DNA from 3 places in the Blautia liquoris genome. Region 2 is predicted to be linked to each of the others. Evidence: predicted binding sites of a transcription regulator. Region 2 holds the regulator's gene; each other region holds the start of a gene.
What was found. Region 2 encodes Rex, which represses fermentation and respiration genes when NADH is low (regulators of the CRP and FNR family bind a similar motif). Its sites were predicted from a motif close to ATTGTTAANTANTTAACAAT; they were not measured.

Region 1 (10,558 bases), 430 kb from region 2:
GCTATACAAGATGCATCAGCCATCTTTTCCCGGGCAATCGGATCATCTGCTCCGTTCTCATAGGCAGAGGGGAGATAATCGAATACGGTTTTTACGGCTTTCATTGACAATGGCTGCGTAAAGTCCGTAGCCATAATTGATACATAGGACTCGATTGCGTGGGTCATGACATCAATACCGGAAGCACTGGTCAGTCCCTTAGGCTGTGACATCATGTTGTCAACATCTACAATTGCCATATTCGGGAGGAGTTCATAGTCTGTCAGAGGCCACTTTACACCTGTATCTGCATCTGTAATGATAGCAAACGGTGTCACCTCAGAGCCGGTTCCCGAAGAGGTGGGAATTGCTACAAAATATGCCTTTTCTCCCATCTTAGGGAAGGTGAATACCCTTTTTCGAATATCCATAAAATCCATGGCCAGATCTTCAAAATTCACTTCCGGATGCTCATACATAAGCCACATAATCTTCCCTGCATCCATCGCCGAACCGCCGCCCATAGCAATGATCGTGTCCGGTTCAAAAGCAGAGATCATCTCTGCTCCTTTTCTTGCGCATTGGAGAGTCGGATCGGGTGCAACTTCAAAAAAGCATGAATGCTGAATTCCCATCTCATCCAGCTTTTCCTCAACAGCGTCTACATACCCGTTCTTGTACAGGAAGGAATCTGTGATAATAAAAGCCTTCTTTTTATGCATCACTGTGCCAAGTTCATCCAGCGCAGTCGGCATACAGCCTTTTTTAAAGTAAACTTTTTGAGGTGTCCGAAACCAAAGCATATTCTCTCTCCTCTCTGCAACCGTCTTAATATTCAGCAGATGTTTTACCCCTACGTTCTCTGACACGGAATTTCCGCCCCAGGAACCACAGCCAAGTGTAAGAGAAGGGGTCATTTTAAAGTTGTAGAGATCACCAATACCTCCCTGAGAAGAAGGTGTGTTCACTAATACACGCCCTGTCTTCATTCTCTTTGCATGCATTGCTATCTTTTCTTTCTGACTTGGGTGTACGAAGAGAGAGGATGTGTGTCCATAACCGCCATCGGCTACGAGCCTCTCGGCCTTTTCAAGGGCTTCATCAAATGTTTTTGCTTTATACATCGCAAGAACTGGAGATAACTTTTCATGGGCGAATTCTTCGGAAGGTTCTACAGACTCCACTTCACCGATCAGAATCTTTGTATCCTCCGGAACATCTATACCCGCCATTTTTGCAATCGCACACGCCGACATTCCCGGAATCTTTGAATTCAGTGCACCGTTGATCATTATCGTCTTTCGCACCTTATCAAGCTCACCTTTCTTTTTCAAAAAATAGCATCCACGATAAGCAAATTCCTTTTTGACTTCATCATATATATCTTCAAGAACTGTTACAGATTGCTCGGAGGCACAAATCATACCGTTATCGAATGTCTTAGAATGAATAATTGAGCTGACAGCCATCTTGATATCTGCTGTGTCATCTATGATGACTGGTGTGTTGCCCGATCCTACTCCCAGTGCCGGTTTTCCCGATGAATACGCAGATTTCACCATCCCCGGTCCGCCTGTCGCCAGAATAATATCTGACTCTCGCATTACCTGTGTTGTAAGTTCGAGAGAGGGTTCATCTATCCAACCAATGATTCCTTCGGGAGCCCCTGCTTTTACCGCCGCCTCAAGTACCACCCTCGCAGCCTCGATCGTACATCTTTTTGCGGCCGGATGAGGACTGATAATGATCGCATTTCTCGTCTTTAAACTAATCAAAGTTTTAAAAATTGCTGTTGAAGTAGGGTTTGTGGTGGGGATAACTGCTGCAATCAGGCCAAGAGGTTCTGCAATCTTCTTAATTCCATATGCCGGATCTTCTTCAATAACACCACAGGTCTTTGTATGTCTGTACGCATTATATATATACTCCGCTGCATAATGGTTCTTAATTACCTTATCTTCCACAACACCTCTTTGTGTCTCTTCCACTGCCAGTTTTGCAAGAGGGATGCGCTGTTTGTTCGCTGCCATAGCCGCTTCAAAGAAGATTTTATCTACCTGCTCCTGCGTATAGGCAGCAAATATCTTCTGAGCCTGGCGCATCGCCTGTATCTTAATGCTGAGGGTTTCTGTACTGTTCACGATATCAGGTACAACTGTCTTATCCTTATTAGCCATCTTAGTGCCTCCTGTTATTCAAATCTTTTTACATTAATAACTTACTCGTATAGTTTACAACATGCTGCATTGTTTGTCAATATATTAACGTTATATTTTTAACATAGTTAGTTTTTTAGTTATTACTCGTGTTTGAAGATAGAAAAAAAGGGGATGGCCCCTTTTTTCAAATCACCTTTATTCACCAAATCCACTTTCTACCAGTGCACATAATTCTTCGACTGCATTTTCTTCATCAGAACCGTCTGCAGCTATCTCAATTCTTGTTCCCTGCTTCAATCCTTCTGCCATGATTCGCACGACTGATTTCGCATTCACTGCCTCTTTATCCTGATCCAGATTACGAATTGTCACTTTGCTTTCAAATTTCTTGGCTTTTAGCACAAGTTCAGAGGCAGGACGTGCATGAAGACCTGTTTTATTGATCACTTTCAATTGCTTTTTTATCATGATTTGCTACCTTTCTGCTAAGTTTTGTGTTTCTTGCAGCTGATGTCAGACACTCTCGCCGTTGCTGGAAATCAGCTCTTGATACCAGTAGAAAGAGTCTTTTCGAATCCTCTCTAAAGTGCCGTTTCCCTCATCGTCTTTATCTACATAGATAAACCCATAACGTTTCATCATCTCACCTGTGCTTGCACTGACAAGATCAATACAGCCCCACGGCGTATATCCGATGAGATCTACCCCATCTTCGATGGCCTCCGCCATTTGCTCTACATGCCATCTCAAGTAATCGATCCGATAATCATCATGAATACTCCCATCCGGCTCCAACGTATCAGCGGCACCGAGTCCGTTTTCCACCACCATAATCGGAACTTCGTATCGGGCATACACTTCATTCAGGAAATAACGCAGTCCCTTGGGGTCAATCATCCAGCCCCAATCGCTCGCCTTGAGATAAGGATTCGAAACTGCATCTCCCATCATATTGCCCGCCGTCTTTTTCATCTCAGGATCTGCACTGGCACAGGCACTGGAATAATAACTGAAAGAGTAGAAATCTACACATCCGGCTTTTAGTATCTCATCGTCGCCCGGCTCCTTCGTCACCTGAATATTGTGTTCCTGAAAGTAGCGTTTAGCATAATGTGGATAGGCGCCGCGAACCTGCACATCACTGCAAAACCAGTTTCCCATATTCATCCGCTGCTGGCTGGCAAGCATGTCATCCGGATTACAGGTATATGGATAGACACACGTTCCCGCTATCATACAGCCCACGCGATTATTTTCATCAATTTCATGTGCCAGCTTCACTGCTTTCGCACTTGCCAAAAACTCATGGTGCAGCGCTGTAAAGCGTCGGCTGGCCACTTCAGGAGATTCTGTCTTGCTGTTTGCAAATGGATTGCCCATATCGGCATCTTCTTTTGGCAAAATTCCGCCCCCTAGTGTTTCTCCAAAACTATGGCTTAAGGCATTGATTTCATTAAATGTCAGCCAGTATCTCACCAGACCTTTATATTCTGTAAATATTGTCCGACAGTAATTGAGATAATAATCAACCACTCTTCGATCTGCAAAACCATTGTATTTTTCACAGAGATGATACGGCATGTCAAAATGCTGTATGGTCACAAGGGGTTCTATCTTGTATTTCTTACACTCTAAAAATATATCTCGATAAAATTCAATTCCCTCTGCATTCGGTGCACTCTCATCTCCCCTGGGAAATATGCGGCTCCACGCAATCGAGAGACGATACATCTTGAATCCCATCTCAGCAAATAGGACAATGTCTTCTTTATAATGATGATACATGTCGATTGCCTCATGACTGGGATAGCTCTGATTTGGATCAATCTCTCGGGTAAACTTACGGGGAACCTGTCGGCTTCCTGCCGTATAATGATCCGATACAGAAGGACCCTTGCCTCCCTCCTTCCATCCACCTTCACACTGGTTTGCCGCGGTTGCTCCGCCCCAGAAAAAATTATTAGGAAATGTCTTTGTTTTCTTCATCAACTTCTAAACCTCCCAGTTTCTTATTCTGTAACTGCTTCGCTTTCCATCATTCTTCTATTTTCTTCTTCTTCCGCCACATGAGCCTTGTCTTCCCATCTCATAAACGGAATATAGATGATATAGCAAAGAACCACCTGTACCAACTGTGCCACGATTCCCTGCCAGCCGTTCATAAAAAATCCGTTTACAATAATGGGAAATCCAAGTGGAAGTGTAACGCCATTATGGTATGGCAAAAATCCTATAACTGTCAGCAGCCATGCACTAAATACAGAGACTGCCGGTGTCAGTATCAGCGGAAGAAGCATTCGGATATTCATAACCTGAGGAATACCGAACTTAATGGGCTCAGAAATTCCGAACAAAGAAGGAACTAATCCCGCTTTCCCCACTGCTTTTAACTGCTCAGATTTACAATTGAATATACAATGCAGCGCAACAGCAAAACTTCTTGCACCACGATTGTTTAAGATAAAACCATAAGTAAACAGATAAGGAAGAGCCTTTCCGGCATTATACGCCTCCATATTGGCAACCTGCGGTCCGTAAAAGATAGCCATTAGAATCGGCATGACAACCATAACGCCGTGGATTCCAAAAAACCAGAAAAATTCAATTACTGCTACAATGAACATCGCCGCTATAATATTTGATCCCAAAGCTGTGAGCGGTTTCTGCAAGATTGCATAGATAAAATTTGACAAGCTGTCATATTCTGTGTTAGCCATAATTTCATATACAATACCGCTTCCAAGAGCAGCTGCAGCTCCCGGTATAATGGATGCAAATGCATTTCCGACAACAGGTGGAACTACATCTGGCATTTTAATTGTAATTTTTTTATCCATGAGAAAAATATACAGACGTCCGAATACCACGGATGATATCATTGCCACAAATACACCGCCAGAGCCCACATCCGACAGACCAATCCCCATGCTTCCTTCCGATATCTCGACCAGGGGAGTCAGGATAAGGAAAGACATCAGTCCGACAATCCCGCAGTTCAGAGCATCAGATTCATAGATCTCACCCATCTTGTAAGCCACAACAAAAGCAATATAGATTGCAATAATACCATTTGTCATATCTACGATCTGGTTGAGAATACTTTTAATGCCAGTATTTTCAAAAAATGTTCCAATTCCCCAAAAGTTAATTGCCCCGATGAGTGTTGCGAAGCTGCTGATGAGCATGATCGCCATAACACCTGTCATACCGCCGGAAATCGCGCGGACAATTCGATTGCTCTGAAATTTTTCGGCAAGCCCTACCACCTTGTCCATTACTTTTTTATTTTCCATTTCCTTATCCTTCCTCCAAGAACATATCTTTTAGTGTTTTTTGCTTTTCCTTTGTCATACCCAGTTCCTGCATGGCATATTCCGAAACCGTACCATAACGTTTTTTTATTTCATCCAGTGCCGTCAAAAGGAATTCTTCGCTTGCCTCCTTTAAGTAACGCAGCGCCTGAACAAAATCCTCCCTGTTTGGCATCTCGGACACCGCTTGCAGACTTTTCTGATTTTTTTCATACTTACACACATTTGTGTCCATATAATCTTGCAATACCGTATCCTGATCAACACCCAACAGAAGTAGAATCAAAGCCACTCCATAACCTGTCCTGTCTTTTCCGCCGCGGCAGTGCTGTACCAGCGGCAGATTTTTTTGATCCAGAATAAGTTCAAACATCTTCCCATAAACACATTTGCTGCTCTCTGTCAAGACAAACTGACGATTCTGTTCCACCATCAGCTTTCTTGCAGCATCAGCTGTCAATTCCCCATATCCTTGTTCTTTCAGATCTGCAAGACCGGCCGATGCCATGGCAGCCGTGTCTGCTTTCGGATCCAGATGATAGATCGTCACATTTTCTATGTGAACATCTTCCTTTTCCTTCCATTCTCGATCCCCGCGATAATCAATAATACTTTTTAGACCTAACTGTTCCAGCGTATGTACATCCTTTTGTGTACAGTAACACAATTCATCGGAACGGTATAAAAGACCTTTTTTAACCTTTTTTCCATCTATGGTTCGATACCCTCCGATATCACGGAAATTATATGCGCCTTCCAGTACTACCTGTCTCTCTGTTTTCATATCAGGATTCCTTTAACAGAGCAAGTGCACTCTCCAGAACTGCTTTTCCATTAATCTGACCATAGGCCATCCGATCGATCACCTGTACCTTGATTCCTTTCGGTTCATAGTCTTTTTTCATTCGTTCCAGAATGTATCCGACCTGGGGTCCTAAAAGCAGAACATCGGTCGGTTCCTTGTAAGTTTTAAAGGCAGATTCAGACATGGCTGTTACCTTCACTTCTTTTCCCTGGCTCTTCGCCTCCTTCTCCATCTTCTTTGCCAGAATACTCGTAGACATTCCTCCTGCACAAACCAACGTAATATAAATCATCCTTTATTTCTCCTTTCCCGATAAAATTGTATTCATCTTTTTATACATTTCAATGAATTCCATGGCCAGATCGCTGGTAGTGATGGCATTCATAAGATGATCCTGCGCATGAACCATAAGAAGTGATACGGTAACGGTCTCCGGCTCGGCTGCTTCGCTGGTTAAAAGTTCTGTCTGAATCTGATGCGCCCGCGTTAAAGCTTCTTCACATTCTCTCATCTTTTCCTCTGCAGCCTCAAATTGTGTACGCTTTGCCGCCTGGATTGCTTCCATGGCTCTGCTCTTGGCTTCTCCGCCATCGGCAATCATGTTCATAATCTGTTCTTCTAAATCCATGTCTCTCTCCTCCTTGTAACATACACGTTATCAGAAAATTCGGATGATCTCCAGCCAGAAAAATGCCACATTCAATCTGGCAGGAATTGAATGTGGCATTATCTCTCTAACAATTCTATTAATTTCTTATAACTTCGTGCCTCCAACAGGCATTCGATATCCTCTTTGTCTAAAACAAAATCTAGGAAGACTTCATAAAAGTTGGGTAATTTCTTATCCTCTTCTGTTCCGATCAAGGTCAAAAAGACAATCTGGACATTATGATGTTCCCAGGGAATTGGTTTTTCCAGGATTGAGACATAAACGCTTGTATGTTTTGTCATCCCTCGATTTGGATGTGGTATTGCAATCAAATCCCCAAAATCTGTAGGACCATAGCTTTCTCGTTCCATCACGGAAGAAAACAAATCCTCCCCAATATTTTCCTGTTCCCTGGCTAACATGCAAATCTTCCTCAGAGCATCCTCTTTGCTTTGCGCCCTCAGTGAATCGCAAAATCCGTTCTCCAAAAAATACTTCTCCCAGGGAATTGTCCGTTGGTTTTTTAGAACATTTAAAATCTTAGGGATCTCTCTTTCATGCAAGAACAAGCCAATTTCTATGATCGGTTTTGGCAGCTCCCACGGAATTGGAACCGTGGTGAACACAAAGTCGATACCTTGAAGATCGTAATTTTTTAATTCTATCATATCGCAGGTGTGAATAATATCGATATACTCCCGAAAACGATGCATATATTCATATTTCAGCAGTTGAGAACTCCCTTTTCCTGATGTACATACAATGAGGATATGAAATTTCTGTTTTTTTCACTTTCTCTGCATTCCAATCCAATGGAAAAGATCAAAGCCAAATATCCCGTTTCTTCCTCGGGGATATCGGTTTTATAATGGTTCTTTAGAACCGTAGAAGCCATCGTTGCTATCGTATATGCCGTAAAATGATGATCTTTTATCTCCTGCAGCATGGGGTTTTTTAAAAAAATATGATAACGGATTCGAATATCCATCTTGGCCATGTGCTGTTTCAGCAACATCTGTACTTCCAGATCACTGTAAAAGTCAAACATGGTCTCATGATATAAAAATTCTAACATATCATCGACAAGATTACTGACTTCTTCGCCGATTACAATATGGGTGCTTTCTCCCTTTGTTGTCTGTTTACTCATCAAATGTAGATAAAGATAATCAAGTTCTTCCTTATGAAAAATCACAGAATAATCCTTTTCTATATTATCTGTGATCTCCTCAAGCATGTGAAACTCGGGCGTATTCCTGTCTATATTCTGCTGTTCATCCAAACTCTCCACGTAATGCTCTCTTTTCAGCCGATCTAATGTAATGTATAAGATTAATACAATATTTTCATATGATATTTCCGATAAATGCACATCATATTTTCTTGTAAGGTTTTCAGTTAAGGCCGCAATATAATCGATATCCATTTTTTGCTTTTTTTCGTCGAGATCAGGCAGGCTTCTTTTCACAAAATATTCCAACATACAATTACGAATATCAAATTCTTTTCCGATCACTTTTATTCCGTAATTGGGGCGCCTGTCCAGATGGAGCTGGTAATTATTTAAAATCTTTTCTGTTTCCTTTAGAACTCCTGACAGCGTTCCCTTCGATATGTATAAAAAGAGAATCAAATCATCGGTCTTGACATAGTGGTCCTGGCATAACAGATACAGCAGGACATACTGAACTCGCTCCTGTAAGTTATCTGGTACCCCCTGTCTATCTTCCTGTTCCTGCATCAATTTTTGATACAACACATCATAGTTTTCTGTAGAGATCCGATATCCATATCTCGGCTTTGAGATTAAAGAAGCATCATTCTTTTTCAGCCACTCATCCAATGTACTTAGACGGTTTCGAACGGTCTTTACACTGACACCTGTAACTTTGGCCAATTTCTCCGCAGAAATATAGGTTGTTGCAGACATCTTTTTGTATAATTCAAACAAATTGTCTTTCATCCTTGTTACATCCCCGTTTCATCATGTGAAACCACATATGACAGATTCTATTTTTTCTAATATACATATGATATTTTAACATAATTCCAGACTATTTTGTTGTATATGTAATGAAAGCAATGTTTCATGTAACAAAATCAGATAGTAGGCTAGAGATATCGGACCAATCCGCTGTCAATTCATCTTCAAATGCTCCATTGTATCCATTATGCCAAAATGGAAATCAGCTGTGTCTGATTCCTTCGAATATTCCTGCCACTGTAAGAAAAGTTCCTACGATCCAGTATACATTGCTCAAACTGTTTGTTGTTCCATAGATATCTAAAACTCCGTGCATGATACTTCCTACAGTCAATGACGCAATTCCCGGATTATATAGCGAAATAGCAATATCATCCGGGAAATTTCTCCCTCGTAACGCCACCAGTAGGAAAGGAAGAGCTCCGCCTATCATGGGAAACGCAAAGGCAAATATCATATAATCTGAATATACCTGATGGCTAAAATACTCATAGACAGCGGCAAATACGATGCAGAATAAGGTTGCCATAAGATATCGCATTCCTGTTACCCTCATACGATTTCTTTGCTCTCTCAGTTCGTTTTTATCCAATGTAGACAATATCACTCACCTTCCTTTCCGAGATCTTGCCTCCGCCTGTGGTCGGATTGTTAATCACAGTTCCTTTAAAATACATTGTGGATGATCCGCCACCATCCAGATTATAAGCGGTTTCTACGCCAAGCCCATCCATAAACTCAGCCAGCTGGTAAAGGGACAGACCGGTACTTTCATTTGTACGGCCGTCTGATACAACGAAAACATAATGCAGATCATCAATTATTCCAATTGCGGTTCTTGGATTGCTCACCTTTGCCTTACCGACTTCCTCCCCTTCTGTGACTGTCACATTGCCATTACTAACAAGTCCCGGTCCGAAAGATAAGATCTGCTCAGCCCCGTCTTCCAGCAATTCGGACGCAGGTACATCACTCTCATTAATAATCTTAAAGGATCCATCAGTCCCTATTACCAGATCTTCCTGCTTCTCTTCGGCTGTATCTCTGTACAGGATTCCGTTTCTAAGTACATATCCTGATCTCTGCGCACCATAATAATCACCATTGATTGCAAGAATTGCATTGTTTTCGGATGCTGTCTCTGAAGTAGTTTCCGTCAGATTCTGTCCATATGCGTTTTGTGCAAAAGCTGTTTTCAAAGAATCGGCCGATGCAAGAGTTACGTCTGCAACATAGACTGTGGTATCATCAACATGTTCCTCGGTAATTTTTATTGTAATATTTCCATCGCTATAACTGTCTTCCGCAGATGTTGCACTCAAAGAAGAGGTACTCATCGAACTAATTGTCGCCGCCTTTGCGGTGGTAGTATTACTTTCAGATTCAACTGACTGATATACATGGGTGATAACGAAAGTGTCTAATGCCACATAAGCTGTAAATGCAGTCAGAATCAGGTAAAACAAAACCTCCCATACTCTTTTCTTAAGATTTTTTTTCATGCTGTTCTCTTTCTTGTTCTTGACTTTCCTTCTTTTCTAAAAACAAACAGGTGTTGCTCAAACCAGCTTATGATGAAGAAAAATGCTTCCGTAATCAGTTTTGCCACGTATGGATTGAGTGTGGTATTTGCGACAATCCTGTTGAGTACAAAGGTATCACCGATCAGAA
Region 2 (10,558 bases):
CGAATATACGTCTCTTGATTTAGAGATGGGGTATGTAGAGAATTTCACAGATATTATGGAGATGGAGACGGGATTTCTACAGTACATGGTAAACTTGCTCGACAAAGATTATAAAAAAGAGTTAGATCTTCTTGACATTAAACTTCCAAAAGTTGATGAAATTCCATATGTGACATTTACGAACGCAAAAGAACTGGTATCTGAAAAATATCATCGGAAAATTAAAAACCCCTACGATCTGGAACCCGAGGAAGAATTGCTGATCGGACAGTACTTTAAAGAAGAGGACAATGCTGATTTTGTTTTTGTCACGCACTATCCATCAAAGAAACGTCCGTTTTACGCTATGGACGATCCGAAAGATCCGACTTTCACTTTGAGTTTTGATCTTCTCTTTCATGGAATGGAGATCACAACCGGCGGTCAGCGCATTCACGATTATTGCGAATTGTGCCAAAAGATGAAAGCGAGAAAAATTGAAGTAGATGGGATGCAGAAGTACCTGGATGTCTTTCGGTACGGTATGCCTCCACACGGCGGTCTTGGAATTGGACTTGAACGCCTTACCATGCAGCTTATCGGTGATGATAATGTCCGCGAAACGACGCTTTTCCCTCGCGATCAGGGGAGACTTGTTCCGTAATCTAAGTAAAAAAGTAGGAGAATATGACAATGGCTGAAAAAATAACAGATGAAATGATTAATTATGTATCTATTCTTGCCAAACTGGACCTGGATGGAGATGAGAGAAATAAGGCAAAGGAAGAGATGCAAAAAATGCTGAATTATGTCGACAAGTTGAAAGAACTTGACACGGATGGGATTGAACCAATGTCTCATATCTTGCCGGTTGACAATGTGTTTCGTGAAGACGTGGTGACAAATGATGATGACCGGGACAACATGCTTGCAAATGCTCCTAAGAAAAAAGACGGCCAGTATCTGGTTCCCAAGACGGTAGAATAGGAGGTGAAAAAGATGGATCTTGGAAAAATTACAGCTGTTCAGCTGTCAAAAATGATACAGTCCGGTGAGATTACGGCAGTGGAGGCTGCTCAAGTGTCACTGAAAGAAATACAACAAAAGGAAAAAGATCTGAATGCATTTATCACAGTGGATGAAGAAAAGGTTTTAAATACAGCCAGGGAAGTACAAAAAGGGATAGAAAATGGAGAGCTTACAGGATCGCTGGCCGGAGTTCCGGTTGCAGTGAAAGACAATATATGTACAAAAGGAATCAAGACGACCTGTGCCTCTAAGATGCTTTCTGATTTTACACCTCCTTATGATGCATGGGTAGTGGACAGGCTAAAAAAAGCCGGCGCGGTGATCATCGGAAAGACAAATATGGATGAATTTGCCATGGGAAGTACGACTGAGACCTCAGCATACGGCATGACTCGAAATCCTATAAATCCTGAGTATGTACCAGGTGGATCATCAGGAGGATCCTGCGCGGCAGTGAAGGCCGGTGAGGTCAGTATTGCATTGGGTTCGGATACCGGCGGCTCTATACGGCAGCCGAGTGCTTTTTGCGGGGTTACAGGATTAAAACCGACTTATGGAACAGTTTCTCGCTATGGTCTGATTGCCTACGCGTCCTCATTAGACCAGATTGGACCGATTGCGAAGGACGTGGGTGACTGTGCGGCACTATTATCTGTCATTGCCTCGCATGACCTTAGAGATTCCACTTCGGTGAATTTAAAAGATTATGATTTCACTTCTGCTCTTTGTCAGGATATTCACGGATTGAGGATAGGGATTCCCATAGATTATTTCAAAGAAGGTTTAGATTTCGAAGTGAGAGAGAGCATTCTGGAAGCGACAAAAGTATTAAAGGAAAATGGTGCAATTGTGGAGTCTTTTGAGCTGGGAATGACAGAATACGCCATACCGGCCTACTACATGATAGCCTCTGCCGAGGCCAGCTCGAATCTGGAACGCTTTGATGGTGTAAAATATGGATACAGGGCGCTAGAATACGAAGGCCTTCACGATATGTATAAGAAAAGTCGTACACAGGGATTTGGAAGTGAAGTCAAACATCGTATCATGCTGGGAAGTTTTATATTAAGCTCGGGGTACTACGATGCTTACTATATCAAGGCATTAAAAGCAAAAAATATGATCAAACAATCCTTTGACTATGCATTTCAAAAATACGACGTTTTGTTGACACCCGTATCTCCCGGGACTCCTCCGAAACTTGGAACATCTTTAAGAGATCCTCTTAAGATGTATTTGGATGATATTTATACGGTTTCGGTGAACCTGGCCGGGCTGCCTGCCATATCTTTGCCTTGCGGCCTGAACCAAGAAGGGCTTCCGATTGGGATGCAGCTAATTGGCAATTGTTTTTCAGAGAAGACACTGCTTGGTGCTGCTTATAGCTTTGAAAAGGGGGTATCATGCAGATGACAAAACAATATGAAACAGTAATTGGACTGGAAGTCCATGTAGAACTTGCCACAGAAACAAAGATTTTCTGTGGGTGTTCGACGGAATTTGGAGGCGAACCAAATACACATACCTGCCCGGTATGTACTGGAATGCCGGGGACTCTTCCGGTTTTAAACAGACAGGTGGTGGAATATGCTATGGCCGTTGGACTAGCTTCTAACTGCGGGATTAATCAGTATTGTAAGTTTGACCGCAAGAATTATTTTTATCCGGACAATCCACAAAACTACCAGATCTCTCAACTATATGTTCCAATCTGTCATGATGGATTTATAGAGATCCTGACTTTGGGCGGGAATAAGAAGATTCGGATTCATGAGATTCATATGGAGGAGGATGCCGGAAAACTGATTCATGATGAATGGGAAGATTGCTCGCTTGTTGATTATAACAGAAGCGGAGTCCCTCTGATTGAAATTGTGTCGGAAGCGGACATGAGAGATGCGGATGAGGTTGTGGCTTATCTGGAGAAGCTTCGTTTGATTTTGCAATATCTGGGCGTCTCTGACTGCAAGCTGCAGGAGGGATCCATGCGTGCAGATGTGAACTTGTCAGTTCGAGAATGTGGGAGCCGACAGATGGGAACGCGAACAGAGATGAAGAATCTGAATTCCTTTAAGGCTATCCGGCATGCAATTGAGGGTGAACGCAGACGTCAGATTGAATTAATTGAATCAGGGGAACTGGTGATACAGGAGACGCGCCGATGGGACGATAACAAAGAGTATTCCTATGCCATGCGGTCCAAAGAAGATGCCCGGGATTATCGGTATTTCCCCGATCCGGATCTTCCTCCGATTCGAATCAGTGATGAATGGATGGAACGGGTGAAAAGATCTTTGCCGGAGCTTCAGCCTGAGAAACAAAAACGTTATGAAACAGAGTATGGACTGCCAACGTATGACGCTCAGATTCTGACCGGTTCACGCCAACTGGCTGATCTCTTTGAAGCCACTACTGCAATCTGCAAAAAGCCTAAAAAGGTTTCAAACTGGCTGATGGGAGAGACATTACGGCTCTTAAAAGTGTATGAATATGAGCCGGATGATTTGTCATTTTCACCGGAGAACCTCGCAAAGCTGGTTCGGCTTTCCGATGAAGGTGCAGTGAGCAATACAGTTGCGAAAGAGGTCTTCGAAAAGATTTTTCTGGAGAACGTAGATCCAGAGTGTTATGTGGAGGAACATGGTCTTAAGACCGTAAAAGATACACAATTACTGACAGCGGTGGTTCACAAAGTTATTAAAGAGAATCCAAATCCTGTAGAAGAATATAAAGCCGGAAAAGAAAAAATTCTGGGATTTCTTGTCGGGCAGGTCATGAAAGAAATGAAGGGAAAGGCGAATCCTTCCGAGGCAAAAGAACTGATCAAAAAAACAATATGATAAGATTGTGAGAGCTCGAAGAGCGTAACAATCTGTGTATCATTACATTCTTTCGCCTGATTGCGTCAGATCTCTTCCTGGCATATAGTATAAGGAAGATAAGTATGAGGCGGATAGATGGAAGATGATTTGACAGGAAAGGGGATTGGCATTGCCTTTCTCGATACGGGTATTTTCCCTCATATAGATTTTGACGATCGAATTCTGATTTTCAGGGATTTTGTTAATCATATAGATGTACCTTATGATAACAATGGACACGGCACTCACACAGCAGGAATAGCGGCTGGAAATGGAAATTGTTCCTATGGGAGATACCGGGGTGTGGCACCGGGAGCTAATATTATTTCTCTAAAAGTCCTGGATCAGTATGGGAATGGGGATAAGGATCTAGTTCTGGAAGCACTCAACTGGGTACTTGTATATTATAAGAAGTATGGGATACGAATCGTCAACATATCTGTTGGTACGACAGAAAAAGATTATCATATTCACAAAAAGCTTATTGATGCGGTCGAACGAGTGTGGGATGCCGGTCTTATAGTGGTTGCAGCTGCCGGCAATATGGGGCCAAAACCGGGAAGCGTGACGGCACCGGGAAGCAGCAGGAAGGTGATCACCGTGGGTTCTTCGGATATGATCACTTCTGCTCTGCCAATCTCAGGAAGGGGTCCCACGAGGGAGTGTATCAGCAAACCGGATATTGTTGCTCCTGGGGATTCGGTGGTCAGCTGTGCGATCAGACAGGGGAGATACACTGCCAAAAGCGGAACTTCGATGTCCACGCCTAAGGTATCAGGCGGGATAGCTCTCCTGCTCGAGAAATATCCATGGCTTACCAATCTTGAAGTCAAGGCCCGACTGCTTGATACTGCAAAAGATCTGGGACTTCCACATAACCTGCAGGGACGGGGATTATTTCAGCTGGATGAATTTCTTACTTGAGAAGAAATAGAAAATACTTTATACTGTAATTATTGCAGGATTGGAAAGCACGAAGTGCAATGTAATTCAGGAGCATCACTACTGATAACCGATGATTAAGTTTTATCAAGGAGACATTATGAAAAAAATAAGCATGCAGACACCCCTGGTTGAAATGGATGGAGATGAGATGACACGCATCTTATGGCAGATGATCAAAGATGAATTGCTGTTACCATTTATTGATTTGAATACAGAATATTATGATCTGAGTCTGGTTCACCGCAACGAAACTGATGACCAGGTGACCATAGACAGTGCAAATGCGGCAAAGAAATACAAAGTAGCGGTAAAATGTGCAACTATCACTCCTAATGCCGACCGTATGAAAGAATATGACTTGAAAAAGATGTGGAAAAGTCCGAACGGAACCATCCGTGCAATGCTGGATGGCACAGTATTTCGCTCTCCAATCGTGGTAAAAGGAATACAGCCTTGCGTTAAAAACTGGAAGAAACCGATCACAATTGCAAGGCATGCTTATGGAGATGTTTATAAAAATGCTGAGATGGTGATACCTGGACCGGGAAAGGTAGAATTACTCTATGTACCGGAAGATGGAGAGGAGCAGACACTTCTGATTCACGATTTTAAGTCCGCCGGTGTTGTACAGGGACAGCATAACCTAGATTGTTCGATTTCAAGCTTTGCAAAAAGTTGTTTTGAGTATGCGCTTGATACGAAGCAGGATCTATGGTTCTCAACGAAAGATACAATTTCGAAAAAATATGATCACAGATTTAAGGATGTTTTTGCTGATTTATATGAAAATGAATATATGGATAAGTTTAAAAAAGCCGGGATTACTTATTTCTATACGCTGATTGATGACGCTGTAGCACGTATTATGAAATCTGAGGGCGGATTTATCTGGGCATGCAAGAATTATGACGGCGATGTGATGAGTGATATGGTGTCCTCTGCTTTCGGCTCTCTTGCCATGATGACATCCGTTCTTGTCTCTCCCGATGGCTGCTATGAATATGAAGCGGCTCATGGAACCGTGCAGCGGCATTATTACAGACATCTGAAAGGAGAGGAGACTTCCACGAACTCTGTGGCTACGATCTTTGCATGGAGCGGAGCACTTAAAAAACGCGGAGAACTGGATGGGAATCGTGAAATGGTGGAATTCGCCGATCGTTTGGAAAAGGCTACACTTGCCACAATTGAGGGCGGAAGAATGACAAAGGACCTGGCTTTGATAACCACGATAAAAGGACCTGAAATCTTAAACAGCCGGGATTTTATCCTCGCTATACGAGAGATGTTAGAATCAAGGATTTAATAACTAGGTGTTTCATTCAGATATGAGAAGAAAAACAAAGGCTTCTTATGAGGCCATTGTTTCTTCTCTTTATATTGTCTCCTTTTTTTCAGAAAGCTTTTCCCATCTGTCATAAAGTTTTTCCAGCTCTTTTGCAATCATGTCTTTTTCTTTCGAAAGTTCAATGCAGCGTGTCACATTCGTTGAGACTTCAGGACGACTCATCTCTTTGTCCAGTTTGTCATTTTTTATTTCCAGCTCTTCAACTTGTGATTCGCATTTTTTAATTTCATTTTCTAATTTTCTCTGCTCTGCCTGTTCCTGTTTTTGCTTTTTCCAGTCTGTTTTTGAGTCGGCTGCTGTTGAAGATGCTGTAGTTTCATCCTCTGATTTTGGGGCATATGCTTTTGTAAGCAGCTCTCTTTTTTCTCGATAATAATCATAATTTCCAATGTAGTTTACAAGTTGTCCATTTGTAAGTTCTATAATTCTTGTGGCTGTCTGGTTGATAAAATAGCGGTCATGGGAAACATACAAAACTGTTCCGGTATAGTTTGACAGAGCATTTTCCAGGATCTCTTTTGATACAATATCCAGATGATTTGTGGGCTCATCGAGGATCAGAAAATTTGCCTTTGAAAGCATCAGTTTGGCGAGGGAAACCCTCCCGCGCTCGCCGCCGCTCAAACTTTTGATCGGTTTGAATACATCTTCACCGGTGAATAAAAATGCCGCCAGGACATTTCTGATCATTGTATTGTTCAGATCCGGATAGGTGTCGGAAATTTCCTCGAATACGGTCTTTTCCATATGAAGAACATGATGTTCCTGATCGTAATATCCAATCTGTACCTTGCTTCCAAGTGCGAATTTTCCTTCGTCAGGCAAAACAATCTGGTTTAATATTTTAAGAATGGTTGTTTTCCCGGTTCCGTTGTTTCCAATCAGAGCAACGCGCTCCTGACGTTTAATATCGAAATTTATGTCAGAGAATAATCTCTCACAGCCAAAACTTTTTGAAAGATGTTCGACATGCAGAACATCATTTCCGCTGGTGATTTGAGGAGTAAGCTCAATGTGCATATCATCCCGGACTTGTGAGGGTTTATCCAGACGATCGATCTTGTCAAGCATTTTCTCACGGCTTTCGGCCCGTTTAATTGATTTTTCACGGTTGAATGATTTTAACTTTTCGATTACCTCCTCCTGGTGTTTTATTTCCTGCTGCTGGTTCAGATAGGCATTCATAGCAGCATGCCGGATGAGGGCCTTTTTTTCACTGTATGAATGATAATTTCCTTCAAAGCTTAACACTTTTCCACCGTCAATTTCTATTACCTTTGTCACAACACGATCGAGAAAATAGCGGTCATGTGAGACAATCAGCACTGCTCCTGGATAATTGATCAGATAAGTTTCAAGCCAGTTGATCGAGGCCATGTCAAGATGATTCGTTGGCTCATCCAGTAGAATGATATCCGGTTTTGTGATCAATAGTTTTCCAAGAGCAACCCTGGTTTTCTGACCGCCGGAAAGTGTGGATACCAGCTTTGTAAATTCCGATTCTTCGAATCCCAGACCTTTTAAAACACCGGTTACTTCACTTCGATAGGCGTAACCATTGTGCATTTCAAAAGACTGATTTAGACGGGTATAATCTGCCATCAGTTTCTCCAGCTTCCTTTGTGAAGCATTCTTCATCTGCGTCTCAAGAGAGCGGATCTTAGCTTCCATCTCGATGAGGTTTTGCCTGGCACTCAATACCTCTTCGTAGATGGAGCGGGCACCCTTGATATCCTGATGCTGAGAAAGGTATCCGATTGATGTGTCTTTTGCCAGTACGACCTCACCTTCATCGGCTGACATATCGCGCATGATAATCTTTAACATGGTTGACTTGCCGGCTCCATTAATTCCAATCAATGCAGCCTTCTCATGGGCCTCTATATGAAAAGAGGCATTCTTTAATACCTCAGTAGTTCCAAAACTTTTGCTTATATTTTGACATGATAAAATCATTTGAAAATCTCCTTAGTATCCTTTGTACCTGCATATAGTTCTCTGCCAAGAGTCATCAGACTGCTTATAAGTATAACTCATAACTGAGCACTTAGGCAAGGATATTGCCATTTTCCTTTGACAAAGTTATACCATACCACTATAATTAATAATAGCAATTTATGGATGAACTCGGCTATGACAGGCTGATTATAGAAGTTTTATGGAGTTTTTGAGAATATATCCATTTGGAGGGAAAATAGTTGGATGAGAAATTGATTTCAAAAGCTGTGATTCGAAGGCTTCCGCGATATTACCGTTATCTGGGGGACTTACTGGATGATGGGGTAGAACGGATATCTTCGGGTGAACTCAGCAATCGGATGAAGGTAACTGCTTCACAGATCAGACAGGATCTGAATAATTTTGGCGGTTTTGGCCAGCAGGGGTACGGATACAATGTAAGATATTTATATGCTGAAATTGGTAAGATTCTCGGTTTAAATCATACACATAATATGATTATTGTGGGAGCAGGTAATCTGGGACAGGCACTTGCTAATTATAAGTCTTTTGAGAACAGTGGATTTAAAACAGTGGCGTTGTTTGATGTGAATCCGGCCGTCAAAGGCAAAAAGGTTCGAGATATTGAGATTCATATGATGAATGAACTTTCAGAATTTATTCCGGATCATCATGTTGAAATAGCTGCACTGACGCTGCCGAAATCAGAGGCAGTTTCGGTTGCTGAGAAACTGGTTGACTATGGTGTGAAGGCGATTTGGAATTTTGCCCATACAGATCTCAATCTGCTTTTGCCGGAGGATGTTGTAGTTGAAAATGTTCATCTTGCCGAAAGCTTAATGAGATTGTCATATAATCTCACGACCAAAAAGGATTCTAAGGTAGAAGAGAAGTAGGACAAACCTGCATTCGGTACCATACGGACGGTAAAAGGAGAGAGGTATGAAGAAGATAGTAACTGGAGAACAGATGAAAAAGTTGGATCAGTATACGATAAATTCCATGAAGGTACCTTCTTCTGTCCTTATGGAACGAGCGGGCCTTGCGGTTTCTGAGGCGGTTACGTGCAAAAGGTTTTCTGCTGATCGTATTCTGGTTGTCTGTGGGTGCGGAAATAATGGCGGTGATGGCGTTTGTGCTGCCCGGATTCTTCATCTGAAAGGATACAAGGTATCAGTCTTTGTAGCCGGGGATCCCAAAAAATTTAGCGAGGGGATGAGGGAACAGGTAGAAATTGCCAGAAATTATCGGATTAATTTTGTCAAAAATCCTGACTACGCGGAATATACTGTTATCGTGGATGCTGTGTTCGGTGTAGGTCTTTCACGTCCGGTCACAGGGCGGATGAGAGTGATCCTGGGTCAGATCAATGAAAGCCATGTGCCGGTCGTGGCTGTTGATATTCCCTCCGGCCTGAACAGCGATACCGGCACAGTTATGGGTATCGCTGTTCAGGCAGATGTAACAGTGACGATGGCTTATGCAAAGCCGGGGTTATTTCTTCGAGATGGACAAACCCATAGTGGCCATGTGATGGTTGCTGATATCGGTATCTATGATACAAGGCTAAAAAATCAGGATGAAGATAATTTCTGCTTTTTTCGAACAGATAAAGAGGATCTTGGCAGTCTTTTTATAAGACAGGAAAATGGTAATAAGGGAACTTTTGGCAAAGTATTATTAATTGCAGGATCAAAAAATATGGCGGGAGCAGCGCTTCTTTCAGGTGAAGCCTGCATGAGGGCCGGAGCCGGGATGCTTAAATTTTATACGACAAATGAGATCAGGGAGAGTATCTTGTCTAATCTTCCGGAAGCAATGCTGTCTGTTTTTGACACAAAAGAGCCGCTGAGTGAACAGCTGGAAAAGGATATGGAGTGGGCGGACGTAATTGGGATTGGTCCGGGGATATCTACAGAACCATATGCCGGACAGATTCTGGAATATGTATTGAAAAATAAGGGAAATAAACCATGTGTGATAGATGCTGATGCTTTAAATCTGCTCAGCCTACATATGAGCCTGCTTAAATCTGCGGCTCCCCCGTGTATTGTTACCCCTCACATAGGAGAATTTTCCAGACTTACGGGGATGTCTGTATCAGAGCTGTGCTCGGATATTCCAAAAGCAGTTCGGGAATTTGTTCAGGAGTATGGTGTCGTCTGCGTTTGTAAGGATGCAAGGACACTTACTATACTTCCGAATGGATGTGCTTATATTAATACTTCCGGGAATTCAGCACTGGCAACAGCAGGAAGCGGAGATGTACTGACAGGAATAATATTGGGCATTCTCGCGGGCAGTGACAATCATGCAGATATTCGTGTTATTCCACTGGCGGTTTATCTCCATGGAATATTGGGAGAAGCAGCATCGTTTAGACGTTCAAAGGCGGGAGTTATTGCTTCGGATCTGATCGAAGAGCTTACGATACAAA
Region 3 (10,558 bases), 210 kb from region 2:
TGACTTTAATCAGAATTGAGTTTGCAGCTCCTTGGTCTATGCCAAGACGCAGACGTTTGATATTTGTCACAAACAGATCATCTCCGACAAGCTGTATTTTATCACCCAGCTCTTTTGTCAGTGTTTTCCAGCCATCCCAGTCATCTTCATCCAATCCATCTTCGAGAGAAAGAATTGGATACTTTTCAAGAAGTGTTTTGTAGTATGCAATCATTTCGTCAGAGGTTCTCTTTACTTCTTTTCCAGTCATTTTACTTTCGCCAGGGAAAATATATGCTTTTTGTTCTTTATCATAGAGTTCGCTTGCCGCCGCATCAATCGCAATACCGATTTGATCTTTGGTCTTATATCCAGAACGTTCTATTGCTTCCATAATGAGGGACAATATCTCATCAGAATCTTTCACATCCGGTGCAAACCCACCTTCATCTCCTACAGCAGTGGACAGGCTTTTCTCTTTCAGAAGATTTTTCAATTCATGATAAATCTCAGAACACATTGCAAGCGCCTCATGAAAACAGCCGGCTCCTACAGGCATAATCATAAACTCCTGAAGATCCACAGTGTTATCTGCATGACGACCGCCATTTAAGATGTTCATCATAGGGACTGGTATATCTCTCGTATGGCAGCCGCCAAGATATTGATAAAGCGGCAGACGCAGTGCCAAAGACGCCGCCCTTGCTACCGCCAGGGACACACCCAGAATTGCATTCGCACCAATGTGTTCTTTATTTGCTGTGCCGTCAGCTTCGATCAGCAGCTGATCAATGTATGCCTGATTCAGTGAATTTTCACCAAGTATCGCATCCGCTAACTTCGTATTTACATTGTCTACAGCCCTTGATGTTCCAAGTCCTCGAAATCTTTTTTCTCCGTCTCGAAGCTCTACAGCTTCAAATCTTCCAGTCGATGCACCGGAGGGAACAATCGCCCTTCCTGTATATCCATCGATTCCTATGACCCCTTCTCCTACAGTAACTTCTACTTCTACGGTTGGATTCCCCCTGGAATCAAGCACTTCTCTTGCGTAAACCCTACGAATAGGTAAATAACGAAACATAATATTACCTCCTGGTTTTACTTATTATATCCCTATTATTTACCAGATTTGAAATGGTTATACTAACGGAAGCAAGGTTCCTTTTTTATCAATAAAGATTCACCTGTCATTTCTGCAGGTTTTTCCATCCCCATCAGATCAATCAGTGTCGGTATTATATCTGCCAGTTTCCCGCCTTCCTTTAGAGTATACGCAGGATCAGCACCTACAAGAATAAACGGAACAGGATTTGTAGTATGTGCCGTATAAGGCTCACCTGTCTCATCGTCGACAAGTTTTTCAGCGTTTCCATGATCTGCACAGATAAATAACTGTCCGTCTGCTTCTTTTACAGCATTAACGGTCTTTCCGACACATTCATCAACGGTCTCGATTGCTTTGATCGCAGCATTCTCGATTCCAGTATGTCCTACCATATCGGGATTTGCAAAGTTTACGATAATCACATCATATTTTCGAGATTTAACTGCATCTACGAGTTTATCGCAGACCTCATATGCACTCATCTCAGGCTGAAGATCATAAGTGGAAACTTTTGGAGACTTCACCAGAATACGGTCCTCTCCTTTCACCGGCTCCTCGATTCCGCCATTAAAGAAGAAAGTTACATGTGCGTATTTTTCAGTTTCAGCAATCCGAGCCTGAGTCATATGATTGGCTGCAAGAAATTCTCCGAAAGTATTGGAAATCAATTCTTTTTTAAATGCAACGTATTTGTCCGGAATTGTTTCATCATAATCAGTAAAGCAGACAAATGTCAGATCCAGTTTTTCCTCTCTTTCAAATCCCTGAAATTTGGGATCACAAAAGGCACGTGTCAATTCTCGCGCCCGGTCAGGCCGGAAGTTAAAAAAGATGACAGAGTCATGGTCTTTAATCCGGGTTTTCGGCTGATTCTCCTTTTCGATGACGGTCGGCAGAACAAATTCGTCTGTCTTTCCATCATTGTATGAGGAAGAGACAGCCTGTACCGCGTCAAAGCTTTTCACACCTTCACCTTTGGTAAGTGCACGGTATGCCAGTTCAACACGATCCCAGCGATTATCCCGGTCCATCGCATAATAGCGTCCGGACACTACCCCGATCTCACCTATTCCGATTTCTTTCATCTTTTGCTGCAGTTGTTCTATGAATCCTTTCCCTGAAGCCGGAGGAGTATCCCGTCCGTCCAGGAAACAGTGAACATAAACATTCTTAAGCCCTTCTCTTTTGGCAAGCTCGAGCAGGGCATACAAGTGTGTATTATGGCTGTGAACGCCTCCATCGGAGAGAAGTCCCATCAGATGGAGAGAACTATTATGTTCTTTTGCATTGTGAACAGCAGTAAGAAGTTCTTTATTTCTGAAAAAATCATTGTCCTCAATTGCCTTCGTAATTCTTGTCAATTCCTGATAGACAATACGTCCTGCACCCATGTTCAGATGTCCGACTTCTGAATTTCCCATCTGTCCTTCTGGCAGGCCGACTGCAAGACCGCTGGCCTGTCCCTTCACATATGGGCACTGGCTCATCAGCTGATCCATAACTGGTGTTTTAGCCTCACATACAGCATTATGGCGGCAGTTATCATTCAATCCGTATCCATCTAAAATCATTAAAACGGTTGGTTTTTTACTCATTTTGTTCTCCTTCATGTTGTTGCAGTTCAAAGTCCGCCCTAATCGGGTTGTTTCCATATCGTATTGTATCAAAAAAGCACATACTTTGCAATAAATTTGACAAAGTATATGCTCATAGTTTGTTTATTTATTCTATAGGACTTTTGATAAAAATTCTTGAAGCCTGGGATTTTCGGGATGCTCAAAGAATTCTTTCGGAGTGTTTTCTTCCTGTATTTTCCCGTTATCAATAAAAAGAATCCGGCTTGCCACTTCTCTGGCAAAGCTCATCTCATGGGTGACTACAACCATAGTCATACCTGACTTTGCAAGTTCACGCATAATTGCAAGAACTTCTCCCACCATCTCAGGATCAAGAGCTGAAGTAGGTTCATCAAAAAGCATCACAGCCGGTTCCATTGCCATTGCACGTGCAATGGCAATACGCTGTTTCTGGCCTCCTGAGAGCATATCCGGATATGCGTCTGCTTTGTCCGGCAGACCGATTCTGTTTAAGAGATCCAGTGCCTTCTTGTCAGCCTCTTCCTGAGAAAGTTTTCCTGTCTGTACCGGGGAAAGAGTGATGTTCTTCCTGACAGTCATATGAGGGAAAAGATTAAACTGCTGGAAAACCATCCCCATCTTTTGACGATGAAGATCGATATTAATCTTGGGATCGGTGATATCCACCCCTTCAAACAATATCTGCCCACTGGTAGGTTTCTCCAAAAGGTTCATGGATCTTAAAAATGTTGATTTTCCAGAACCGGAAGGGCCGATAATTACAACAACTTCTCCTTTGTGAATATCGGTTGTGATGCCGTCCAAAACCAGATTCTTTCCAAATTTCTTTCTCAGATTTCTGACCTGAATCAGGTCATCTTCATTAACGTTCACTGGTACGCAGCCTCCTTTCCAGTTTACCGACAAGAGCACTTAAGCCACAAACAAGTACGAGATAGATAAGCGCAACAGAGATCAGAGGCAAAAATGCATCGTACGTTGCACTGCGAATGATATCTCCTCCTTTCGTAAGATCCATCATTCCAATATATCCACAGACAGATGTCTCTTTTAATAAGGTAATAAATTCATTGGCAAGAGCAGGTAAAACATTCTTAAATGCCTGAGGCATAATGATAAATCGCATTGTCTTTGTGTAAGACAGACCCAGTGATCTGCCCGCCTCCATCTGTCCCTCATTCACAGACATGATTCCAGAACGGACAACTTCTGCCACATAAGCACCAGAATTAATACCAAAAGTCAAAATTGCAACCATAAGCTTTGATGCATTCGGCGATGTAAAAATCAGGAAATAGCTGATCAGAAGCTGCACAACCGTAGGGGTTCCACGGATTACCGTCAGATAAACCTTTGCAATGACATTGAGAATGTTCAAGATCACGCCAGGGTGATCCTGTTTCTCATGAGAAGATCTTACGACAGCAACGATAAAACCTATCACAATACCAATCAAAACTGCAAATAAGGTTATGACAAGAGTATTGCCAAGTCCTGAAAGCAGATATTTATAACGTTGATCTTCTATAAAGTCTGTGTAAAACATCTCTTTAACACTCATTTTCAATCTCCAATTATTTTCCCCTTACAATAATAACTTGCTTTGAGGTTGCATAGCTATCCGTGAAATCGACATTTTTCAGACGGTCTTTTGTAACTGAAATACCGGCAACCCCAATATCAGCCTTTCCGGAAGTGACAGCAGGTGTGACGGAATCGAAATCCATATCTTCAATTTTAAGTTTTCTTCCGATTTTGTCCGCAACAGCCTGCGCCATATCTACGTCGATTCCTGTTATTTTATTATCTTCATGATATTCATACGGCGGAAACTCGGCATTGGTAGCCATAATCAATGTACCTTTGGATGTATCGACATTTTCAGGGGATGTATAGGGGGTTTTTCCTATCTCACTGTCAGTTCCCACATAGTTCTTTTTGATCTTATCAAGGGTGCCATCCTCTTTTAATTCTGCAAGTGCCGCATTGATCTCTTCTTTTAACTTTCCATTAGATTTATCAATTTCAATCGCGTAATCTTCGTTTGCAAATGGTTCATCCAGTACCTTTAGATCTTTGTTTTTTTCAACGAATACTTTTGCCGGCTCCGTATCGATGATCACACAGTCAATCTTACCTTGTTTCAGCGACTGAACTGCATCAGCTCCCTTGTTATATCGCTCAACTTTTGCCAGACCTTTCTTCTCATAATCGGAAGTTGAAATCGTATCTCCTGTTGTACCCGTCTGAACGCCGATTTTTTTATTTCCGGATTCCAGGTCTTTGATACTGTTCACGGAATTATCGGGTATGCTGTTTCCGCAGGCTCCAAGAGACATAAGACAAGCCACTGTAAGAGCTAACGCAGTAAGTTTCTTTTTATTTTTCATAATATCCTCCATCCTGACATTTATTATATTTATACATTATATGCATGATTGTGTGAATAATTATGCACGAGAATATTATAACAGCCTTTAATAAAAAAAACAAGGGTTAAATAAATAAACCAAAAGGCCGAGAAGGAAATGAATCCAACTCAGCCTTTTGGTAAGGTAAAACAGATCAGGCTTTTGGTCCTGCATCTGCAATATTCTTTGGCATATCCGGATACTTCTTAGCAAAGTTGTCCTGGAACATCCCGGCAAGTTTCTTTGCCTGCTCATCATAAGCAGATTTGTCTTCCCAAGTATCACGAGGATTCATAATCTCACTTGGAACTTCCGGGCATGTTTGTGGAATATCAACATTAAAGATTTTGTCATGTTTGTACTCCACGTCATTAAATGCGCCGCTCAGTGCTGCGGTTACCATAGCACGAGTATATTTCAGTTTCATTCTGTTTCCGACTCCGTAAGGGCCTCCGGTCCATCCTGTATTAACAAGATATACCTTAGTGTTGTATTTTTTAATTCTCTCACCAAGCATATTGGCATAAACCGAAGGATTCATCGGCATAAAAGGTTCTCCAAACAGCGTCGAGAATGTGGGCTGCGGTTCTGTGATGCCTCGTTCTGTTCCGGCAAGCTTTGAAGTGAATCCTGTCACAAAGTGATACATTGCGGCATTCTCATCCAGTCTTGAGATTGGGGGAAGAACACCAAACGCATCAGCAGTAAGGAAAATAACCACCTTCGGGATTCCTCCGACTCCGGGAATCTGAGCATTATCAATATACTCGATTGGATATCCGACCCGTGTATTCTCTGTCAGTGAACCATCTGCAAAATCAAACTCACGAGTCTCATCATCCATAACAACATTTTCTACAAGACTTCCAAATTTGATTGAATGATAAATCTCCGGCTCATTCTCCTCGGTCAAATCGATACACTTTGCATAGCATCCGCCCTCGAAGTTAAAAACCCCTCTGTCAGACCAGCCGTGTTCATCATCACCAATCAGTTTACGATTCGGATCTGCCGACAAGGTTGTCTTTCCTGTCCCGGACAGGCCGAAGAACACAGCTGTCTCTTTCGTCTCGGGATCCATATTGGCAGAGCAATGCATGGGCAGTACCCCTTCTCTCGGCATCAGGAAGTTCATGACGGAGAAAACGGATTTCTTAATCTCTCCTGAGTACTGAGTTCCGCAAATAACAACCATTTTTTGTTCATAATCAACAAGAATCGCAGCCTCTGAATGGACGCCGTCGACTTCAGGTATGCATTTGAACCCAGGCGCGGCAATAATGGTGAAATCAGGTTCGCCATAATCGGCCAACTGTTCTTTGGTCGGACGAATTAGAAGATCATGGATGAAAAGATTTTGACTTGCAAGCTCATTTACAATTCGAAACTTTCTGGTGCATACAGGATCAGCTCCGGCCATACCATCAAACAGGAAGATCTCTCGATTCTGAAGATAAGCAACAACTTTTGCTTTAATGGAATCGAATTTGTCTTTCTCAATGGGAACATTGACGTTTCCCCATGCTATCTCATCATGAACAGCAGGTGTATCTACGATGAATTTATCTTTTGGTGAACGGCCGGTGTATTTTCCGGTTTTAATAACCAATGCTCCGGTATTCGATAATTTACCCTCACCTCTAATTACAGCAGCTTCGGTAAGCTGCGCAGGTGTCAGATTGCGATAAACTGCTTTTGGGTTAATAATACCCAGTTTTTCAATTCCGTATGTTTCCATTTCACAAACCTCCTGGTATTTTATTTTGTCCTTTTGCAAGTTTAACCGTAGCAACTTGCAAAATGGAAGTATCAACTTGAATTTTCCATATGACAGCTATAGTATACACTATTTTAGCTTTTTTTCCAATAGGTAAAATAAAAGATTGTAATAAATCATACTATTCCGTCACAAAAAGTTTCCAATTTCATTGACTATTTCAAATCTAATTCCCTGACAACTGCCCTTAAACGGTCAGAGCTGTCCTGGAATTTTGCAATTTCTTCGTTGCTAAGCTCCACTTCGAGCTTTCCTTGTGCACCTTTAGGGCCAACCAGTGTCAAAGTACTTGTGCACAGGCCTGTTACACCATATTCTCCATGCATCATGGAAGTTACAGTCGTTATAGAATCAGAAGAAGAAGTGACCATTGCACAAAGACTGACAACAGACATTGCTACCCCATAGAATGTAGCACCTTTTCTTTTAATAATTTCGCCTCCGGACACATGGACATAGTTCTCCATCTCTTCGTGTGTAAAATCTTTAAATTCTTTTCCAATATTGCTGGCGGCCCTTGTGTACTGTTCAAATGGAACACCTGAAATATTTGCACAAGACCATGGGATAAAAGAAGAATCTCCATGTTCTCCAAAAACATATGCATGTATATTCTTCTGAGCAATATTAAATTTGTCAGATAGTATATACCGAAGTCTTGCTGTGTCCAAAATAGTTCCAGATCCAAATACCTGATTTTCAGGAAGACCGGAAACCTTTAAAAATGCGTATGTCATGATATCAACGGGATTGGCAACAATGATGTACTTTGCATGAGGTGCAGCCTGTACGATTTCTTTAGAAATGCTTTTAATAATATTGACGTTCGTCTGGGCGAGCTCGATTCTCGACTGACCAGCTTTTCTCGGAACTCCGGATGTGATGATTACAATATCTGAGTCCTTAGCATCTGCATAATTTCCGGAAATAACAGAAATAGGATCGCGAAATGCAGTTCCCTGAGCAATGTCCATGGCCTCGCCGTCAACTTTTTCTTTATTAATATCGATCAAAACCAGTTGAGAAACATAAGTTTCCTGTGAAAGCGTATATGCTATTGTGGCACCGACACTTCCGGCACCAATAACTGTAATTTTACTACCCATGATAGTAAGCCCCTTTCTTTTGAAACATTGATAATATTTTAACTATTTCTTTTTTATACTACCCCACAGATCACCCAATGTCAAGAGAAAATGCAAAAATTCACTTATTTTCTTTCTCATTTTCAATAAATTTTCTGGCAATCTGTGCGGCAGAGGCGGCATTGTCCGTATATCCGTCTGCTCCGATTTTTTTTGCAAACGCTTCTGTTACGGGACCTCCGCCAACCATAACTTTAAAGTTTTTCCGACTATGTAGTTCATTTAGTTCATGTACAATATGTTTCATCTCCGGCATAGAAGTTGTCAAAAGTGAGGACACACAGACGATATTCACGTCCGGATGTTCCTTGACTGCTTTTATAAACCGCATGGCCGAAACATCAACTCCGAGATCTATAACTTCAAATCCTACACTGCGAAACATGATCGCAACCAGATTCTTGCCAAGGTCGTGCAGATCACCCCCTGCGGTCCCTAAGATTACTTTTCCGAGAGTGCCAAAGTAGCTTCCATCCAGATAGGGTTCAAGAAAATCCATACCTTTTTTCATCGCACGGGCAGCTGCCAGTATCCGGGCCACATCACTGTCTTCTTCCTTGTATTCCTGTCCCATTTTTCGCATTGCCGGAAGCAGGGCTTCTTTAAGAATTATCTGCGGATTGATGCCCGAATCTATAGCCTTTGAGAGCAGCCTTGTTACAATTCCAGGCTTTCCCTCTTCTACTGCGTTTCGTATGTTATCCATAATCCCCATATCCCAAATATCTCCTTTGTACAGATATAGGAATAGTTTATCATGTTTCTAAAGCTCTGGCAAATTCTAATTCATCGATGAACAAATCCTGAAACTCTGGTTCCACCGCCAACTCAATCGCCTCTGCTCTTTTTACCAGATCACAGATCTCCTGAAAAAGATTTCCATTTACAGCAGCCAATTTTGCCCCTTCACCTGCAGCATTTCCAATTCCCCTGATCTTATCTTTTAACTCATAGGGAATTAATCCTATGACACAGGCACTGTCTGTATTCATGTAGTTGCCAAATGCTCCTGCAAGCAGTACCTGATCAATTTGTTCTATCTTAATTTCGAGTTTTTTGCACAGCATCTTTATGCCGGCGGCAATTGCACCTTTTGCAAGCTGAACTTCACGAATATCTTTCTGCGTGATATAGATTTCTTTCAAACCTTTTATTTTATCTTCCTCCTGCAGGAGAAAAATCGACATATTTTCTCTCTTTTGAAGTCTCCAGATCTCATTCTTCGCAGTCGCTGTCTTAAGAACTTCCGGTTTTAGAAAGGCACCGCTGCTGTCAATAAAACCATACTGTATCAGAAAGGCAATAATATCAATCAATCCTGAGCCACAGATTCCTACGGCTAATTTTGAATCTATCATTTCCATATGCATCTTAAGATCTTTTTCATATACATGGCTGACAGCTCCCTTTGTCCCGCGCATACCGCAGGCAATTCTGGCACCTTCAAATGCTGGACCGGCCGCAGTGGAACATGTCACAATTCGATCCTTGTTTCCAAGAACCAATTCGCCATTGGTGCCAATATCAATCATAAGTGTCCTCGGAACCAATTCTTTGAAATTTACAGCCAACATACACGCAGACGTATCCGCCCCCACAAATCCGGCAATATTTGGAAGTAACATTATCTTGCCGTCAGGATGTATATGAATATTCAAATCTGAGGAATTCATAATCATCCCATCTTTAACCTCAGGAACATAGGGTGCTGTCACCAGACTTTTTGGAGAGAGGCCAAGAAAGAGATGATGCATACATGTATTTCCTGCTATGGAAACCAGCCGGATATCTGTCGGAGTAATTTTAGAAATCCTACAGGCCTCTTCAATCAATTTGTTCAAAGCCTCCTGTACAACTTCCTGCATCCTCTTTCCGTCATGTTCCAGCACGTAATTAGCCCTCGCTATTACATCTGCGCCAAACTGAAACTGCGGATTCATCATACTGACAACACTGCACTGCCGTCCGTCTTTTCCGGAAAGTAAATATCCGGCTATTGTCGTTGTTCCTATATCGAATGCCATCAGATAGCCTTGGTCAGCATCTTTTACTGCGGGTAGAACTGGTACCGTCCGATACTCACCGTTTGTAAGAATTTTTTCTTTATCTGCCAGCCCGTCGCTGGTTTCAAGAACCATATCATGTTGAATCCGAGTCTGGCATGCGCGAACTACTATCCTATCTTTATTCTGCAATATTGTGACATTACATTTTCCACAGATTCCACGACCACCGCAGGGGGCGTCGGGTTTTAATCCCGCATTCTGTTCTGCTTCAAGAATCGTTGTGCCTTCCTCTGCCAAAATAGTCTTATCAGCTGGCAAAAATCTTATTTTATAACTTCCCACTCTTAAAACCAGACCTTTCCAGTAAATTCCTTTTATAATTTACAAAAAGCTGCCGCATGAAAAACATGCAGCAGCCCGTCGATAACATTGATTAAGCTACAAGTGATTTTGCAAGTGTGGCAGCCGAAGCAGCATCTTCTGAATAGCCATCTGCGCCAATCTCTGTGGCAAATGCCTCTGTGATAGGGGCTC

Region 1: a site for Rex is predicted at 2,229-2,248, ahead of adhE (bifunctional acetaldehyde-CoA/alcohol dehydrogenase). Genes of this name have one in related genera too.
Region 3: a site for Rex is predicted at 8,006-8,025, ahead of INP51_RS07885 (L-lactate dehydrogenase). Genes of this name have one in related genera too.

What each region holds. Positions count from the first base shown of each region.
Region 1 covers NZ_CP063304.1:1,921,076-1,931,633, forward strand. Annotated here, with positions in the region: gene adhE (bifunctional acetaldehyde-CoA/alcohol dehydrogenase) at 1-2,156, opposite strand, end outside; gene INP51_RS08765 (HPr family phosphocarrier protein) at 2,334-2,606, opposite strand; gene ascB (6-phospho-beta-glucosidase) at 2,652-4,124, opposite strand; gene INP51_RS08775 (PTS sugar transporter subunit IIC) at 4,148-5,431, opposite strand; gene INP51_RS08780 (tyrosine-protein phosphatase) at 5,436-6,233, opposite strand; gene INP51_RS08785 (PTS sugar transporter subunit IIB) at 6,235-6,546, opposite strand; gene INP51_RS08790 (PTS lactose/cellobiose transporter subunit IIA) at 6,550-6,882, opposite strand; gene INP51_RS08795 (PTS sugar transporter subunit IIA) at 6,981-7,571, opposite strand; gene INP51_RS08800 (BglG family transcription antiterminator) at 7,628-8,866, opposite strand; gene INP51_RS08805 (hypothetical protein) at 9,090-9,479, opposite strand; gene INP51_RS08810 (phosphodiester glycosidase family protein) at 9,472-10,389, opposite strand; gene INP51_RS08815 (bifunctional glycosyltransferase family 2/GtrA family protein) at 10,386-10,558, opposite strand, start outside.
Region 2 covers NZ_CP063304.1:1,490,791-1,501,348, forward strand. Annotated here, with positions in the region: gene aspS (aspartate--tRNA(Asn) ligase) at 1-643, shown strand, start outside; gene gatC (Asp-tRNA(Asn)/Glu-tRNA(Gln) amidotransferase subunit GatC) at 673-966, shown strand; gene gatA (Asp-tRNA(Asn)/Glu-tRNA(Gln) amidotransferase subunit GatA) at 979-2,421, shown strand; gene gatB (Asp-tRNA(Asn)/Glu-tRNA(Gln) amidotransferase subunit GatB) at 2,418-3,848, shown strand; gene INP51_RS06815 (S8 family peptidase) at 3,966-4,793, shown strand; gene INP51_RS06820 (NADP-dependent isocitrate dehydrogenase) at 4,912-6,120, shown strand; gene abc-f (ribosomal protection-like ABC-F family protein) at 6,190-8,118, opposite strand; gene INP51_RS06830 (redox-sensing transcriptional repressor Rex) at 8,361-9,017, shown strand; gene INP51_RS06835 (NAD(P)H-hydrate dehydratase) at 9,064-10,558, shown strand, end outside.
Region 3 covers NZ_CP063304.1:1,703,795-1,714,352, forward strand. Annotated here, with positions in the region: gene eno (phosphopyruvate hydratase) at 1-1,063, opposite strand, end outside; gene gpmI (2,3-bisphosphoglycerate-independent phosphoglycerate mutase) at 1,126-2,682, opposite strand; gene INP51_RS07865 (amino acid ABC transporter ATP-binding protein) at 2,815-3,558, opposite strand; gene INP51_RS07870 (amino acid ABC transporter permease) at 3,548-4,246, opposite strand; gene INP51_RS07875 (transporter substrate-binding domain-containing protein) at 4,260-5,075, opposite strand; gene pckA (phosphoenolpyruvate carboxykinase (ATP)) at 5,251-6,834, opposite strand; gene INP51_RS07885 (L-lactate dehydrogenase) at 7,029-7,979, opposite strand; gene INP51_RS07890 (cobalamin B12-binding domain-containing protein) at 8,080-8,724, opposite strand; gene INP51_RS07895 (ASKHA domain-containing protein) at 8,774-10,366, opposite strand; gene INP51_RS07900 (corrinoid protein) at 10,458-10,558, opposite strand, start outside.